DNA from 2 places in the Terrabacter sp. Soil811 genome. Region 2 is predicted to be linked to the other one. Evidence: predicted binding sites of a transcription regulator. Region 2 holds the regulator's gene; the other holds the start of a gene.
The links. Region 2 encodes HspR, which represses chaperone genes until heat shock. Its sites were predicted from a motif close to AAGTTGAGTCNNNNNGACTCAACTT; they were not measured.
Positions count from the first base shown of each region.

Region 1: ASH01_RS07095 (ATP-dependent Clp protease ATP-binding subunit) is a predicted target of HspR. The motif match lies at 2,183-2,207, and genes of this name have one in related genera.

Region 1 is NZ_LMSX01000007.1:31,833-37,343, forward strand. It holds gene ASH01_RS07080 (SAM-dependent methyltransferase) at 1-356, shown strand, start outside; gene ASH01_RS07085 (nucleoside deaminase) at 353-838, shown strand; gene ASH01_RS07090 (hypothetical protein) at 1,121-2,041, shown strand; gene ASH01_RS07095 (ATP-dependent Clp protease ATP-binding subunit) at 2,307-4,925, shown strand; gene ASH01_RS07100 (ABC transporter ATP-binding protein) at 5,092-5,511, shown strand, end outside.
Region 2 is NZ_LMSX01000001.1:1,111,300-1,116,810, reverse strand. It holds gene dnaK (molecular chaperone DnaK) at 1-588, shown strand, start outside; gene ASH01_RS05185 (nucleotide exchange factor GrpE) at 585-1,280, shown strand; gene ASH01_RS05180 (DnaJ C-terminal domain-containing protein) at 1,370-2,380, shown strand; gene ASH01_RS05175 (heat shock protein transcriptional repressor HspR) at 2,398-2,850, shown strand; gene ASH01_RS05170 (ATP-binding protein) at 2,968-5,511, shown strand, end outside.

The DNA of each region.
Region 1 (5,511 bases), on a different contig from region 2:
ACCCGCCCTACCTCGCGACCTTCCTCAAGCCGGGCGGCCAGCTCGGGGTCGCGACGCCCGCCCTGACGACCGAGGTGCGCGAGCTCGGCGAGATCCCCGAGCACATCGACCGCGTCGTCGGCGCCGAGTCCGCGGCCTGGCACACGGCGGACTGGCTGCGCAGCCAGTGGGAGTTCAGCCGCGCCTTCACGACCGTCACGGCCCGCAACCAGCCGGACGCGTGCGCGAACTGGCTGCTGTGGGAGCGCGCCGTCATGGAGCTCAAGGGACAGGCCGGCTCGGCGGTGCAGGGGATGCTCGAGGCCGACGGCGGCGCCTTCGTCACGTTCGCCCTCGTCACCGGGAGGGTCGCATGAGCCTCGACGCCACCGACCTCGAGCACCTGCGCCGGGCGGTCTTGCTCGCGCGCCTGGCCCTGGAGCGTGGGGACGAGCCGTTCGGCTCCGTCCTCGTGTCGGGCGACGGCGAGGTGCTCTTCGAGGACCACAACCACGTCCTCGCGCTCGAGGCCACCCAGCACCCCGAGTTCGCCATCGCGCGCTGGGCGGGTGCCCACCTGACCGCCTCGGAGCGGGCGGCCGCGACCGTCTACACCTCGGGCGAGCACTGTCCCATGTGCTCAGCAGCGCACGCGTGGGTCGGCCTCGGCCGGATCGCGTATGCCGTGAGCTCGGCCCAGCTGACCGCGTGGCGGTCGGCGTGGGGCTCGGCCCCGTCCCCGGTCGCGGCGCTGTCGATCCGCGACGTCGTGCCGGGCGCGGTCGTCGACGGGCCGGCCCCCGAGCTCGAGGCCGAGGTCCGCGACCTCCACGACCGTTTCGCCCACCGAAAAGCCTGACCCCGCCACGAGGCGTACGCCAACCCAGCCAAGGCGCAGCTCTCGCGCCGACCCCCACCTTCGGGCGCCGCGGCCCCCAAACCGACGGGGTCAGGCGCCAAACCCCGCACCTCCGGGCGCCGCGGCCCCCAAACCGTCGGGGCGCGCACCCTTGCGGGCCGCGGCCCCCAGGCCGACGGGATCAGGCGCCAAACCCCGCACGCTCAGGCGCCGCGGCCCCCAAACCGACGGTGCTGTGGAGAGCGCGGGCAGGGGTCCTCGCCCTTGGGAGATGGTCGGGCCATGACCCTGAACGAGGGACGGCCGTTTCTTCGGTCCGAGGCGAGACACCTGTCGGACGGCCAGCTGCGCCGCGGCTACCGGGCGCTCTTCCACGGGGTCTACGTCCGACATCGAACCCCGGTGGGCGACCTCGAGCTCGCCGAGGCCGCATTGCTGGTCGCCGAGCAAGGAAGCTACGTCTCGCACCACACGGCTGCCCGGCTCCTGGGGGCAGTGGCGCCCGACCACCCCGACGTCCATGTGACCTCGCGTCGGTTGCGGGTCAAGGGAGCCGGGTTGACGGGGCACCGGGCGAAGGCGGAGCAGCAGGTGGTGCTGTGGCGAGGCATCCGGATGACGTCGCCGGTGCAGACGTTCCTGGACCTGGCTCACTGCCTGACCCTCGTCGACCTGGTCGTGCTGGGTGACTCCTTGGTGCGGCGCCGACGGACGACCCCGGATGAGCTCGTGTCGGCTACCCGTGCCCGTCGAGGGCCGTACTCCCGACTGGCCCGCCGGGCAGCGGCGCTCGTCCGCGCGGGTGTCGACTCACCGATGGAGACGCGCCTGCGGCTGCTCATCGTCCTCGCCGGGCTTCCCGAGCCCGAGGTGGACCACCGGGTGCACGACGACGGCGGGACCTTGCTGCGGCGCTACGACCTCTCCTACCTCCCCTTCCGACTGATCATCGAGTACGACGGCAGGCAGCACGCCGAGTCGGACGAGCAGTGGCTCAGCGACATCGGCCGCGACGAGGCGCTGGACGACGAGCAGATCCGCCGGCTCGTGGTCGTGTCCCGGGACATCTACTCGACACCGACGAACACGCTCGCGATGATCACGCGGGCCATGCGCCGAGCAGGTATGCCGGTGCCCCGGCTCCGGCACGAGTGGCGCCGACACTTCCCGAGCAGGTCGGGCGACCTCGCCCTGCCGGCATGACCCGACCTCGGCGACCCGTGCGAGACGGATGTGAAACGCGCCGGCAACAGTGCGGGCGGACACTGGGCGGGTACGACACGGCATACGCAAGGATCACGACACGCCTCACGGCATCTGTCCGCTCACGGCGAACAGCGGCTGAACCTGAGCCGATCACGCTCAGGATGGGGAACAGGAGGGACACCACCGGCGTTGGTCGGGGTGTGCTCGTCCACAGCGGGCACAGATAGCATCGAGATGTCTCTCGATCAGTCAGGAGAAGAACATGTTCGAACGGTTCACCGACAGGGCCCGAAGGGTGGTTGTCCTCGCGCAGGAGGAAGCTCGCCTGCTCAACCACAACTACATCGGGACCGAGCACATCCTCCTGGGTCTGATCCACGAAGGCGAAGGCGTCGCCGCGAAGGCCCTCGAATCGCTCGACATCTCGCTCGAAGCGGTCCGGGCCCAGGTCCAGGAGATCATCGGCCAGGGGCAGCAGGCCCCCACCGGTCACATTCCCTTCACGCCCCGCGCGAAGAAGGTCCTCGAGTACTCGCTCCGCGAGGCGCTCCAGCTCGGCCACAGCTACATCGGCACCGAGCACATCCTGCTCGGCCTGATCCGCGAGGGCGAGGGCGTCGCCGCCCAGGTCCTCGTCAAGCTCGGCGCGGAGCTCAACAAGGTCCGCCAGCAGGTCATCCAGCTGCTCTCCGGCTACCAGGGTGGCCAGGGCGGCGAGAAGGCCGGCGCCGGTGTCGGCCAGAGCCAGGCCGAGGGGACGCCCGCGGGCTCCCTCGTGCTCGACCAGTTCGGTCGCAACCTCACGCAGGCTGCCCGTGAGGGCAAGCTCGACCCGGTCATCGGCCGTGAGAAAGAGATCGAGCGGGTCATGCAGGTGCTGTCCCGCCGCACCAAGAACAACCCCGTCCTCATCGGCGAGCCCGGCGTCGGCAAGACCGCCGTCGTCGAGGGTCTCGCCCAGGACATCGTCAAGGGCGAGGTGCCCGAGACGCTCAAGGACAAGCAGCTCTACACCCTCGACCTCGGCTCGCTCGTGGCCGGCAGCCGCTACCGCGGTGACTTCGAGGAGCGGCTCAAGAAGGTCCTCAAGGAGATCCGCACCCGCGGCGACATCATCATCTTCATCGACGAGATCCACACGCTCGTCGGTGCAGGTGCCGCCGAGGGCGCCATCGACGCCGCGTCGATCCTCAAGCCGATGCTCGCCCGTGGTGAGCTGCAGACGATCGGTGCGACGACGCTCGACGAGTACCGCAAGCACATCGAGAAGGACTCGGCCCTCGAGCGGCGCTTCCAGCCGATCCAGGTGCAGGAGCCGACGCTGCCGCACGCGATCGAGATCCTCAAGGGTCTGCGTGACCGCTACGAGGCCCACCACCGCGTGACGATCACCGACGGTGCGCTCGTCGCGGCCGCCAACATGGCCGACCGCTACGTCAACGACCGCTTCCTACCCGACAAGGCCATCGACCTCATCGACGAGGCGGGCGCGCGACTGCGCATCCGTCGGATGACGGCTCCGCCGGACCTGCGCGAGTTCGACGAGAAGATCGCCGCGCTCGTGCGCGAGAAGGAGTCGGCCATCGACGGGCAGGACTTCGAGCGCGCGGCCCGCGTCCGCGACGACGAGAAGCGCCTGCGCCAGGAGAAGGCCGCCCGTGAGGCCCAGTGGAAGTCGGGCGACATGGACGTCGTGGCCGAGGTCGACGAGGAGCTCATCGCCGAGGTCCTGGCGGCCAGCACCGGCATCCCGGTCTTCAAGCTGACCGAGGAGGAGTCGAGCCGACTGCTCCACATGGAGGACGAGCTGCACAAGCGCATCGTCGGCATGGACGACGCCGTCAAGGCGCTGTCCCAGGCGATCCGCCGCACCCGTGCAGGCCTCAAGGACCCGCGTCGTCCGGGTGGCTCCTTCATCTTCGCCGGCCCCACCGGTGTCGGTAAGACCGAGCTCGCCAAGACGCTCGCCGAGTTCCTCTTCGGCAGCGAGGACGCGCTGATCCAACTCGACATGTCCGAGTACTCCGAGAAGCACACGGTGAGCCGCCTCTTCGGCTCGCCTCCCGGCTACGTCGGCTACGAGGAGGGCGGCCAGCTCACCGAGAAGGTGCGCCGCAAGCCGTTCTCCGTCGTGCTCTTCGACGAGGTCGAGAAGGCACACCCGGAGATCTTCAACTCGCTGCTGCAGGTGCTCGAGGACGGCCGCCTCACCGACTCGCAGGGTCGGATGGTCGACTTCAAGAACACCGTCATCATCATGACGACCAACCTCGGCACGCGGGACATCTCCAAGGCCAACATGGGCTTCTCGGCCGGACCCGACAGCCGCTCGGACTACGAGCGGATGAAGGCGAAGGTCACCGACGAGCTCAAGCAGCACTTCCGACCCGAGTTCCTCAACCGTGTCGACGACACCATCGTCTTCCCGCACCTGAGCCGCGACGAGATCATCCAGATCGTCGACCTCGAGATCGCCAAGCTCGACAAGCGGCTCAAGGACAAGGACATGGGCATGGAGCTCACGCAGTCCGCCAAGGACCTGCTCGCCAAGAAGGGCTACGACCCCGTGCTCGGTGCGCGTCCGCTGCGCCGCACCATCCAGCGCGAGATCGAGGACGCCCTGTCGGAGCGGATCCTGTTCGGGGACTTCGCTTCCGGCCAGTACGTCAAGGTCGACACCGAGGGCGAGGGCAAGGCGGAGACGTTCACCTTCTCCGACATGGCCCACCCGGACGCCGCGCACCGGCCGGCCGACGACCTCCCGGAGCTTCCCGAGGGCGCCGCCCTCGACGAGGCGCTCGGGGTCAACATCACGGCCGGCCCGCCCGTGCCCGACGACCAGGTCTACCCCGACGCGGGGCTGACCGGCACGGAGCGCTGACCGCAGCGATCCGCCAGCACGGCCGAAGGGGCCGGGGACACCACGTCCCCGGCCCCTTCGTCGTACGCCCGCGTCCCGGTCGTCATACCGGGGTCGTATGCCGTCCCGCCCGGGAGGCGACCACGGCCCGATGTGAGACCCGGCCCACCGCGGCGAGGCTGGGTCCATGAGCTACTACGACCCAGCCCGTACGCCGTCCGGTGCGCCCGAGCGCCCAGCCTTCCCAGCCTCCCCCACCCTCGCCCCACCTGTCAGCCCCACCGTCGGCCTCACCGGCGCCCAGGCCCCCTCGCGTCCGGCAGGGGCGCCGTCGCCCGACCCGGCCCGCGACCTCGTCGCCCGGGACCTCGTCATGACCTACGGCCGCTCCGGGGCCTCCGCCGGACCGCCCGCGCTCGGCGGCGTCGACCTGACGATCCGCGCCGGCGAGAGCCTCGCCGTCATGGGGCCGTCCGGATCCGGCAAGACGACCCTGCTGCACGTGCTCGCCGGGATCCTGCGACCGACCGGCGGCCAGGTGCTGTGGCGCGGCCGGGACATCGCACGGATGTCGGACCGCGAACGCACCGTGCTGCGCCGCGAGGAC
Region 2 (5,511 bases):
GCGCCGGCGCCGCGCGGTGTGCCGAAGATCGAGGTCACCTTCGACATCGACGCCAACGGCATCGTCAACGTCTCCGCCAAGGACCAGGGCACCGGCAAGGAGCAGAAGATGACGATCACCGGCGGCTCGGCCCTGTCGAAGGAGGAGATCGACAAGATGGTCAAGGACGCCGAGGCGCACGCCGACGAGGACAAGAAGCGTCGCGAGGAGGCCGAGGTGAGGAACCAGGCCGAGCAGCTCGTCTTCTCGACCGAGTCCTTCCTCAAGGAGTCGGGCGACAAGGTCCCGGCCGACGTCAAGACGCCGGTCGAGGAGTCGCTCGCCGACCTCAAGGCCTCCATCGCCGAGGGGTCCGAGGCCAGCGCCGACGACATCAAGGCGAAGGTCGAGGACCTCAACACGAAGTCGCAGGCCATGGGCCAGGCCGTGTACGCCACCGAGCAGGCCTCCGCGAACGCTGCGAGTGCCGCCGGGGCGCAGGACGGCGCTCCTGCCGACGACACCACGCCCGGTGCGTCCGGCGCGTCCGACGACGACGTCGTCGACGCCGAGGTCGTCGACGACGACGAGGCCAAGGAAGCCAAGTGACCGAGTCCCCGAAGCACGGCACGCCCGGCGAGCAGCCTGACGTGACCGCGACGGGCGCGACGGGTGCCGGCGGCGACGCCGCCGGCACCCCGCCGCGGGCAGACTCCGCCCACGGCGAGCGCCACCACACGTACTACGAGGGCGGCGCAGGCGCGTCGTCCGAGCCCGGTGGCGAGGACGAGTTCGACCACACCGCAACCGATTCCAACGAGACCGGCGACGCCGGCGAGTCCTCGCAGACCGAGGGCGTGGCCCTCGCCGAGGAGGACACCATGGCCGCGACGCTGCTCGCCGACCTGCAGCGGCTGCAGGCCGAGTACGTCAACTACAAGAAGCGCGTCGACCGCGACCGCGAGGTCATCCGCCACACCGCGGTCGGCAGCGTCGTCGAGTCCCTGCTCCCGGTCCTCGACGACATCCACATGGCCCGCCAGGCCGGCGACCTCGCCGGTGGCCCCTTCGCCGCGATCGCCGACAAGCTCGAGGCGACCCTCGGTCGCTTCGGCGTCGAGCGCGTCGGCGAGGCCGGACAGGAGTTCGACCCCAACGTGCACGAGGCACTCATGCACGTCGAGGCCGAGCTGCCCGAGGGGGCGACCGGCACGACCGTCGTCCAGGTGCTCCAGCCGGGCTACCGCATCGGCGACCGTCTCGTCCGCGCCGCCCGGGTCTCGGTTGCCGACCCCGCCTGAGACGTCCGCCGCCGGGCTGCGCACGCAGCCCGGCGGCATACCCGATGATGGGAGCAGCGTGAGAGTCACCGTGAACGAGGAGGTGCGCCATGGCTAGTCAGGACTGGTTCGAGAAGGACTTCTACGCGATCCTCGGCGTGCCCCAGGACGCCGACGCCGCGACGATCAAGAAGACGTACCGCAAGGTCGCGCGCACGATGCACCCCGACCACAACGTCGGCGACCCCAAGGCCGAGGAGCGCTTCAAGGAGGTCGGGGAGGCGTATGCCGTCCTGTCCGACCCCGAGAAGCGGCGCGAGTACGACGCGATCCGGGCCATGTCGCACGGCGGTGCCCGCTTCACCGCGGGCGGCGCGGGCGGCCAGGGCGCCGGTTTCGAGGACATCTTCTCCGCCTTCGGTGGGGCGGGTGGTCCCGGTGGGCAGCGCGTGCGCTTCGACACCGGTGGCGCCGGCGGCCAGCCCAACCTCGAGGACATCCTCGGGCAGATGTTCGGCGGGGGTGCACCCGGCGCCGGCTACGGCGGCTACGGCGCGACGGCAGGTCCGCGCCCCGGGTCCGACGTCCAGGCCAACACGCGCATCGGCTTCCGCGACGCCGTCGAGGGCTCGACGGTCTCGCTCAGCTCCCCCGACCTCGGTCGCATCAATGCCCGCATCCCTGCGGGCGTCAAGGACGGGCAGCGGATCCGCCTGCGCGGCAAGGGTCGCCAGGGCGACCCCGGCGCGCCGGCCGGTGACCTCATCCTCACGGTGGGGGTCGACAAGCACCCGGTCTACGGACGTGAGGGCGACAACCTCACCCTCGACCTGCCCGTCACCTTCGCGGAGGCCGCGCTCGGCGCGACCGTCGCGGTCCCGACGCTCGACGGCGGGTCGGTCAAGGTCAAGGTGGCGCCGGGCACCCCGAGCGGCCGCGTCCTGCGGCTCAAGGGGCGCGGCGTCAAGCGGGGCGACCACGCCGGCGACCTGCTGGCCCGCGTGCAGGTGGTCGTGCCGCAACGGCTGACCGACGAGGCCCGCGAGGCCATCGAGCGGATGGCTGCGGCCGAGAACGGCCACGACCCCCGGGCCGACCTCTTCCAGCGCGCCCGAGCCTGACGAGCGAGGTGACGACGATGGCCCGCAAGAGCGCCCGCCCCGGTGGGCACGACGACGACGCACCCGTCTTCGTCATCTCCGTCGCGGCCGAGCTGGCCGGCATGCACGCGCAGACGCTGCGGCAGTACGACCGGCTCGGCCTCGTCTCCCCGTCGCGCACGCGCGGGGGCGGGCGGCGCTACAGCGCGCGCGACGTCGAGCTGCTCCGCGACGTGCAGCGCCTGTCACAGGAGGGTGTCTCGCTGGCCGGCATCCAGCGCATCCTCGACCTCGAGAACCACGTGACCGCCCTCCGGTCACGGGTCGAGGAGCTCGCCGCCGACCTGGCGGCGGCCCAGGCGGCTCTGTCGGCCGGCGCCCGGGTCTTCGCGGTCGGTCCACGTGGCGAGGTCGTGGCGGTCCGACCCGGCCAGCGCCCGCCTCGCGCCCCGTCGTCGCAGGCGCTCGTCGTGTGGCGGCCCGAGCGCTAGGTCTCCGCCGCCCGAGGCGGTGCTCGTGTGTCAGACTGTGCTCGCCTCAAGCAGACGGGGCGCGCCGTTGTGGAATGCCGCCGGAGGCAGCTTCTTGACCCCAGTCCCGGAGGTCGTGTGACCCCGCACCACCCTGAGGGCGCCCTGCCCGGCGCCCCCACGACGAACGCCTCGAGCCTCGGCGTGCCCTCGTCCCCGACGAGCATGCGTGACCTCTTCCTGCGCACCGTCTGGTCGGCGACCTCGCTGGGGCCGGTCGAGTCCTGGCCCGCGAACCTGCGGATCCTCGTCGACGTCTGCCTGTCGTCGCGCTTCCCCATGCTCGTCTGCTGGGGACCCGACCTGCTCATGCTCTACAACGACGGCTACCGCACCCTCCTCGGCGAGAGCAAGCACCCCGACGCGTGGGCGCGGCCGGTGCGGGCCGTCTGGCCCGAGGTCTGGGACGTCATCGGCCCGATGTTCGAGGGGGTCACCAGTGGCGGCCCGGCGACGTGGGTCGAGGACGAGCTGCTCGTCGTCGACCGCGCCGGCTACCTCGAGGAGGCCTACTTCACGTGGTCCTACGGCGCCATCCACGACGACTCGGGTTCCGTCGTCGGCGTGCTCAACGTCGCGACCGAGACCACCGCGAAGGTGGTGGCCGAGCGCCGCGCCGACGTCGCGTCGCGGCTCTTCGCCTCGCTGGCCGACGCCGAGGACGCCGAGGACGTACGCCGTCGTGCCCTCGAGGTGCTCCGCTCGGACGGTTTCGACCACCTCTCGATCGACCTGCGCTGGTGCGCGCCGGGGGACCCGGCTCCTGACGGGGTCGACGACGAGGGCCGGACGGTGCACGTCGTGCCCGTCGTCGAGCCCGGGCTGCTCGAGCCCACCGCGCACCTGCTGCTGACCGAGAACCCCCGACGCCCGTGGGACGCCCAGCTCCAGGTCTACGCCGAGCTGTGCGCCGCGCACGTCGCGATGGCGCTGAGCGGCATCCGCCGTCTCCAGGAGGAGCGTCACCGGTCCGAGGCACTGGCCGAGCTCGACGTCGCCAAGTCCGACTTCTTCGCCAACGTCAGCCACGAGCTGCGCACGCCGCTGACCCTCATCGCCGGACCGGTGCAGGACGCCCTCACCGCCGACGGCCTGGACCCCGAGCAGCGCCAGCGCTTCGAGCTGATCCGCCGCAACACCGACCGTCTCGCCGGCCTCGTCGACCGCATCCTCGACCTCACGCGGGTCGAGGCCGGGGCCGTCGAGCCGCACTGGGTCCTGGCCGACGTGGAGGAGCTCGTCACCGGCATCGGCGCGAACTTCCGCCCGGCCATCGAGCGCACCGGACTCGAGTTCGAGGTGGTGTGCGACGACCTCGACCACGAGGCCTACGTCGACGTCGACATGTTCGAGCGCATCGTGCTGAACCTGCTGTCGAACGCCCTGAAGTTCACGGCGCGCGGACGCATCTCGCTCCACCTGGGCGGGACCGACACCGGTTTCGCCGTCTCGGTCACCGACACCGGTATCGGCATCGCCGAGAAGGACCTCGACCTCGTCTTCGACCGCTTCCGGCAGCTCGACCGCGGCGACGACCGACGATCGCGCGAGGGCGCCGGCATCGGCCTGTCGCTCGTGCGCCAGCTCGTCGACCTGCTCGGCGGCCGCGTCGCCGTGCAGTCACGGCAGGGCAGGGGCAGCACCTTCACCGTGTCCTTCCCGTGGGGCCGGCCCGCGGAGCGGGCCGCGCTGCGCCCCTCGATCACGCCGCGCTCGGCCGAGTCCTTCATCCACGAGGCGAACAGCTGGGTCGTGCGCGACGCGGTCGCGGCCGAGATGCAGGCGTCGTCCGCGGACGCCGAGCAGCTCCCCGGCCCGATGTCACCGGCCACGCGGCCGGACGGCGTGCGTCCGACCCTGCTCGTCGTCGAGGACAACCACGACATGCGCGACTACATCGCGCGCCACTGCGTCGTCGACTACGACGTCGTGTCGGTGCGCGACGGGGTCGAGGCCCTCGAGCACCTGCGCGCCCGACGTCCGTCGATCGTCCTCGCCGACGTCATGATGCCCCGCATGGACGGCCTGACCCTCGTGCGCGAGATCCGGGCCGACGCGAGCCTGCGCGACCTTCCCGTGGTCCTGCTGTCCGCGCGGGCCGGCGTCGAGGCCAGCACCACCGGGCTGCTCGAGGGTGCCGACGACTACGTCATCAAGCCGTTCCAGCCCCAGGAGCTCCGCGCGCGCCTCGCCGCCAATCTCGTGCGGGCGCGATCGCGGTCGCGCGACGCCGCGTGGCTGCGGGCGATCCTCGGAGCCATCCAGGAGCCGTTCGTCGTCGTCGACGCCGAGGGCCTCGTCGTCCAGGTCAACGACGTGTTCACCCGGACCTTCGGCTGGTCGCTCGCGGACGGTCCGCTCGTGCCGCCGTACCCGTGGTGGATCCCGGAGTCGGAGTCCTCCGACGAGCACCACCAGCACCAGCGACGCATGGAGCTGCTCCAGTCCGGCCGACCCGTCGAGGACGACCGCTACCGCATCCTCCGGCGCGGCGGCGGTGAGGCCTGGGTCCACGTCCGGTCGGCGGGCGTGCCGGGCACGGCGGAGCACGACGGCTTCGTCATCGTCGTCGTCCGGGACGAGACGCGCGAGCGCGAGTCCCGTCTGCGGCGCGAGCTCGCC